2 regions of the Rothia sp. HSID18069 genome follow, and region 1 is predicted to be linked to the other one. Evidence: predicted binding sites of a transcription regulator. Region 1 holds the regulator's gene; the other holds the start of a gene.

Region 1 (3,416 bases):
TTTGGAGATTGCCTTGCCCGAGCCCATAAATAGGCCAGTACCGATGGCACCACCAATGGCAATGAGCTGAATATGCCGGTTGCTCAGCCCGCGGTGTAGTTCTTCAGCTTGGCCCGTACTCTCTGCCGCCGGTGCGGCGTTTTCGTGAGGTTGCTGCATCACAGTTCCTCTTTCGTGGTTGGATCCCGGTTCGGCGTGGGACAGCCCCGACTTTCGGGGCAAACTTTGGTGTTACAACCCATGATGTGTAGGAAACTACCAAATGTTTTGAATATATATTCTACATAACTAACTCAGTATGTAGTAGTTATTTTTAAGTTGAGTGTTATAAATCTATGGTTTATATCATACACGGTACGATGCGGGGTGTCGCAAGTCATGGCAAGGATTCCACAGACAGCCTTTAGTGCCGCGAAAAGCAAGGGGACCATGAGGCAATTCCACACATTGAGATACATTAGACATTCAAGTGGAAGGTTCACATGATGCGCCAACCTGCGGCACACTTAAAAATATTCATTCGTTCACCAGAATAATAATACACTTTCTTAGGGTAACTTCAACCTAATGACTGGTCCGAGGGTCAAGCCCAGCACCCATACATGGTACTGCCGACAGCAATACGCTGGATGCGCCTCCATTTTCATCTGCACTGCTGGCCCCTTTCATCCCCAGCCGCCTGGCGGGTGCCGGGCTAACCGCTTTCAGCGCAAACCTCATGACCATGTATTTCCGCAACCCGGACATGCACGATAAAGCCTTCCGCCCCACCCAGGACGGGCAGCAGCTGGCCAACAACATCGTGATGCTCGGCGCGGGTCTGGCGTTGCTGTTCTCCAGCAAGAAAAAGTAGCCTGCACGGCGAATGTGCGGTCGTAAAGGCCAAACGGGGGCAGTTTCTTCAGTCGCATGAAGAAACTGCCCCCGAAACTTTTAGTCCCCAGAATTTTTAACAGTACCCGCCGCCGCGCGCCGCTACGTTATCCTGATAGGTATGTCATCTCAAGAGCAGAACACCTCCGCAGGCGCATCGTTAGAACCCGAAACTTCGCAGGATGCCGGTAAGAAGCAGGTTCCGCCCGAGTTCTTCCGCCAGCCTTATTCCTTCGTGCGCCGCGGTGACCGCCTAACCTCGCGCCGACAAAAAGCGTGGGACACGTACTCCCCCACCCATGTGCTCGACATCCCCCGGCTGCGGGCAGATACCTCTGTAGCCCCCGAAGCCAGCTTCGACCCGGTCACAATCTACGGGCGCGAAGCCTACCAGGTGGTCGAAATCGGTTCCGGGTTGGGTGAAGCAATCGTGCACCGCGCCTGTGAAATGCCCGAGGCGAACTTCCTTGCCGTTGAGGTCTACACCCCCGGCATTGCGGATCTGCTGCTTAAGATGGGGCAGGCCGGGGTTGAGAATGTGCGCGTCGCTCAGGCTAACGCCCCCGAACTGCTCGATAACATGCTGGACGAAAACTCGGTCGATGAGCTCTGGGTTTTCTTCCCCGACCCTTGGCACAAGTCACGCCACCATAAACGCCGCCTGGTCTCCCCCGCTTTTGCCGATAAGGTTGCGCGCGTGCTCAAACCCGGCGGAATCTGGCGCCTCGCCACCGACTGGGAAGAATACGCCCACGTAATGCGCGACGTCATGGAAGCGCACCCCGATTTCGAGAACATGCATGCCGGTGAAGGCGCTACCGAAGACGACCCCGTGGGTGGTTGGGCGCCGCGCTGGGAGGGGCGCATCCTGACTAGCTTTGAGAGGAAGGCCCGGGAGGCGGGAAGGCGCGCCCACGACCTGACGTATAGGCGTAAGTAAATACTCGCAGCTGCCGTTTCAAAGCGGCAGGTATTGGGGCGGTCAAGACCTATTTCTGCCGGTACAGCACCACTGCCGAGGAGCGTTTGCGAGGTGCCGGGCGCTGCCCCCGCTGGATGTTCACCACATCCCCGCGGGTGCTGGCTGCGAACACTCGTTCCGCCAGGCCCAGTTTGGCGTGCGCATCCTCAAGCTGGGCCTGCAGGCGGGCGATGTGCTCCTGGTGTTCCTCCACCATCTCTTCAAGCTCAATAATCCGGCGGATTCCCTCCAGCGAAACACCTTCCTGCGAGAGCTGCTGAATACGCTGAAGTAAATCAACGTCGCGCTGCGAATAGCGCCTGGCCTTGCCCGGCGCACGCGAAGGCTGCACCAGCCCCAGGCGGTCGTATTGGCGGAGCGTCTGCGGGTGCATACCCGCCAGCTCCGCCGCCACCGAAATCACAAAAACCGGCCGGTCGGCACTGTAGGCAGATGCCGACGACTGCTTATTATGGGCACTCATAAGCTACCTAACTTTCTTCAAAAGGTCCTCACGGGGGTTCTCCTGTGGCGCCAGAGCAATGAATTTCTCGAAGGCTTCCTTCGCCTCATCGCTCAGGTTCTGCGGCAGGTGCACCTCTGGAATCACCAGCAGGTCGCCGGTGCCCGATTTGGTTGTGAACCCGCGTCCTTTCGCACGCAGTTTACGACCCACACTGCCGGGGGTCAGCCGCAGTTTGACGGTTTTACCGCCGGGTACGGGTACTTCCAGCACACCGCCATTGACCGCCTCATCCAGGGTGACGGGGGCACGCAGCACCAGGTTGTTTCCTTCACGACTGTAGTGCGGGTCATCCGAGACACGCACGGTCACGATCAGATCACCGCCAGTTCCGGGGCGTCCCTTGCCGCGCACACGCACTTTCTGCCCGTCCTTCACGCCCGCCGGGATACGCGCCTCAGTGCTCGTACCGTCCGGCAGGAACACGGTCGCGGTGGTGCCTGTATATGACTGCGGCAGGGTAATGCGCGTGCTGGTGGAAAGGTTATTATCCTGCGGGGCGCGCTTGCGCCCACCACCGCCGAAGCCGCTGCCGCCAAACCCGGCATCGCTGAAGTCGGCGCTCGTGAACCCTGCGGTACGGCGTGAACCGCCCGCGCCGCCAGCACCACCACCGAAGAGCCCGCCGAGCAGGTCTTCAATGTTGATGCCTTCGCCACCGCCGCTGGTGGTGAAGTGCACGTTTTGGCCGCCAAAGCCGCCGCCAGCGCCCCCGAACCCGGATGCGCCACCTCCGAAACCGCTGCCGCCGAACCCTGCGGCACCGTATTTGCGGATCTGGTCGTATTCTTCGCGCTGTTTTTTATCCGAGAGCACGTCGTAGGCTTCGGAGACTTCCTTGAATTTCTTCTCGGCTGTCTCGTTCCCGGGGTTCAGGTCCGGGTGGTATTTGCGCGAGAGTTTGCGGTAGGCCTTTTTAATATCGGAGTCGGAGGCGTCTTCTTTCACGCCGAGGGTTTTATAAAAGTCTTCTGACAGCCAGTTTTCGCTTGCCATGTAGTTCTCCTTTCCCGTCGTCCGGGGTTCTTGTAACGCCCCGCTCAAAGGGGCACAACCTTA
Region 2 (3,416 bases), on a different contig from region 1:
GCGGCTGCCCACACCGGCTCAGTATCAACCAGCGTGCCATCATGATCAAAAAGAATCGCCTGAGGAAAATCCCCCTGAATATTAGTGCTCATGCCATTAAGCCTACCGGGCATTTCTAGGCCGCCCGTATGACAACATCCTCAATCGTCACCAGAAAATCGGTACCCGCATTCAGCGGGTCTCCCGCAATATCGAGCAGAGCATCGGCAACGTCCTCACGGGCAATCGTTGGGATACCCGGAACATGCGCAACACTCGTCACATCAACCACCTTCGCCCCGCCCTTACCAGGCTCATCTGTGAGCCTGCCCGGCAACGCCCGCGAAATATACGGCTGATACTTAGCAACCATAGCGTCGGCCTTCGCACGGTCCCTAAAAATACTGCGCATAATGGTCTTGCACGCCACACGCATTAAAAAAGATGCACTCCGCACCGTGTCACCCACCCCGTAGGCGCTCATAAGAACGCAGTGCGGTACACCCGCACCCACCACCGCCTCCATAATGAGCGGCAGGCGCTTCTGCATGAACTTGGTCGATAGAAACTCCCGTACCGTAGCTTTCTGCCCCAGGATGCTAACCATCACATCCTGCCCGGAAGAAATCGTGGCAAGCTGCTCGGAATCGTTCAGGGCACCGGGAACAATAATGAGGTTCTGGTGCGCCCCCAAAAGCGCCACCGCCTTATCGGGGTTACGCACATAGGCGGTGACCGTGTGTCCCTCCTCTAACGCTTTGCGGGTGAAAAGGCTTCCGGTGCGACCGCTCGCTCCTAAAACCAGTATTTTCATGTAGGCTCCCATTATTTATCGGTGTGGTTGGTATGGGTTTAACGTGGTTGGTGTGGGCACCCGCAAGCACCCAATGTGCTCAGTATAACAATAAAGTTTTTGGCTAAAGCTTAGGTTTATGTGGGTTTTACCGCGGAAAAACCACTGACATGGTGAGTGCTGCCCCAACCCGGGGCGCAAACCGTTTAGGATGGCACAGTGAACGAAAAATCAGAGCGCTCCGGATCGCACCCGCACGTAAACTCATTGGCTGCACGCACACCTGCCGTCATACAGGTCGCAGCCCTCTACGCCGCCTATCCCATGGCGCTTGTCTCTGCCGCCTGGATTACCGTAGGCCGTGCCCTCTTCGGTGCAGCCGGTGACCTCGTACCTATTTTTGCTATCTCATTCGGCCCGGCGCTCGCACTCATACTGTGCCTGGCGGCCCGCTGGGCCTTTGCGGATGCGCGCCGCGCTGTCGCGGCCGCAGAGCTCACCCGCCCCGCCTGCCGCTGGGGTGTGGCGATTGCGCAGTCTGCCTGCTGGGTGCTGGCGTTTTTATTCGGCATGTTTATTCCGGACTACCGCGCCGGGATGCCGGTTTCAGGAATGGGTGCGCTTGTGGGCGGCGAGTACGTGGGATATGCGGCAGGGTTTGGTAACACCTTCGGTATTCTGACGTTCTCGGCCGCTATTACTGCCGCCGCGTTGGCGTACAGTGCGAACCGACGTGGGGCGCGCCTGCAGCAGGGTGTTACCGACGAGGTTTTGGAGGAGCAGGCGCGACAACAAAGCCCGTATGACTTCCTGGACTGAGACCTAGCCTGATCCTCTCACCCGCGCCCTAAAAAGGCTCTTTATACGAATAAAGCGGCGAAAACTACGCTTTATTCGTATAAAGAGCCTTTTTTAGCACTGAATTTTGGTCCCGAAAATCGGCAGTAGCCCCTTGCATCCAAACCTTGAGTGTAGTAGACTCAAGTTAGCTGTAAAAAGAAGGCGCAGGATGCGCCCCGCACAAGACGCGAAAGGATAAGATTTATGGACGCAAAATTCACCACCAAGAGCCAAGAAGCGCTCTCCGCCGCTAATATGAACGCGCAGACAGCGGGTAACCCCAGCATTGAACCTGCGCACATCCTCAAAGCACTGATGGATCAGCGAGAAGGCGTTGCCGTAGCGGTTCTCAAGGCCGCAGGGCTCGACATTGATGCCATTTCGGAAGCCGCATCCGCAGAGATTAAGAAGCTGCCGAAGGCATCTGGCGCATCGGTGCAGAACGCAAACTTCAGCCGCAGCGCCCTCGCCGCTATTCAGAGCGCGCAGACCCACGCCCAGAAATTCGGTGATACCTATATCTCCACCGAAATGCTGCTGCTGGGCATCGCAAGCGGCGATAGCGATACCGCTCGCGCACTTGAAAACCTGGGCGCAACTGCCAAAGTCATTGAAGAGACCATTCCCCAAGTACGAGGAGACCGCACCGTGGATACCCCGGACCCCGAAGGCACCTTCCAGGCCCTTGAAAAGTACGGAACCGACCTGACCGCGCTCGCCCGCGAAGGTAAACTCGACCCCGTGATTGGCCGAGACTCCGAAATTCGCCGCGTGGTGCAGGTGCTCTCACGGCGCACCAAGAACAACCCCGTACTTATTGGTGAACCCGGCGTCGGCAAAACCGCCGTGGTTGAAGGGCTGGCTCAGCGCATGGTCTCCGGCGATGTTCCCGAATCCCTGCGCGGTAAAACCCTGATCAGCCTTGACCTTGGATCCATGGTTGCGGGCGCTAAATACCGCGGAGAATTCGAGGAACGCCTCAAGGCCGTGCTCGAAGAAATCAAGAAATCCGAAGGCCAGATCGTCACCTTTATCGACGAGATGCACACCGTGGTTGGTGCGGGCGCATCCGAAGGTTCCATGGATGCGGGCAATATGCTCAAGCCCATGCTGGCACGCGGTGAGCTGCGCATGATTGGTGCCACCACACTTGACGAGTTCCGCGAGAATATTGAGAAAGACCCCGCCCTGGAACGTCGCTTCCAGCAGGTGTATGTGGGTGAGCCGAGCGTTGATGACACTATCGGTATTCTGCGTGGGCTCAAGGAACGCTACGAGGCGCACCACAAGGTGCAGATTTCCGACGCCGCCCTGGTCGCCGCCGCAGCACTTTCAAATAGGTACATTCCCTCACGTCAGCTGCCCGATAAGGCGATCGACCTGGTGGATGAGGCCGCATCGCGCCTGCGCATGGAGATCGACTCGGCTCCCGAGGAAATCGACCAGCTGCGCCGTGCCGTAGACCGTCTGACTATGGAAGAACTGGCCCTCAAGAACGAGACCGATCCGGCGTCGAAGGAACGCTTGGCGGCGCTGCGTAAAGACATGGCTGACAAGAAAGAACAGCTGGATGCGCTCAACGCCCGCTGGGAAGCCGAAAAGGCCGGTCTGAACCGCGTGGGCGATTTGAAGAGTGAAATCGATGAGCTGCGCTCGCGTGCCGAGGTGGCACAGCGCGAGGGCAACCTAGCGGATGCATCCCGCCTGCTCTACGGCGAAATTCCCGCCAAGGAGAAGGAACTGGAAGAAGCTCAGCGCGCCGAAACTGAGGCTCATGGCGAGGCTATGGTCTCTGAAGAGGTCA

What was found. The regulator HspR, encoded in region 1, represses chaperone genes until heat shock. The targets are predictions, from matches to a motif close to AAGTTGAGTCNNNNNGACTCAACTT.
Region 2: the regulator HspR is predicted to act here: its motif matches at 1,735-1,759, upstream of clpB (ATP-dependent chaperone ClpB).

What each region holds. Positions count from the first base shown of each region.
Region 1 is NZ_RBMG01000002.1:192,509-195,924, forward strand. Features, by position in the region: gene D8M41_RS06680 (amino acid permease) at 1-159, opposite strand, end outside; gene D8M41_RS12080 (hypothetical protein) at 719-853, shown strand; gene trmB (tRNA (guanosine(46)-N7)-methyltransferase TrmB) at 995-1,813, shown strand; gene D8M41_RS06695 (heat shock protein transcriptional repressor HspR) at 1,863-2,318, opposite strand; gene D8M41_RS06700 (DnaJ C-terminal domain-containing protein) at 2,322-3,353, opposite strand.
Region 2 is NZ_RBMG01000003.1:186,536-189,951, forward strand. Features, by position in the region: gene D8M41_RS08665 (HAD family hydrolase) at 1-92, opposite strand, end outside; gene D8M41_RS08670 (NAD(P)-dependent oxidoreductase) at 116-793, opposite strand; gene D8M41_RS08675 (hypothetical protein) at 992-1,591, shown strand; gene clpB (ATP-dependent chaperone ClpB) at 1,817-3,416, shown strand, end outside.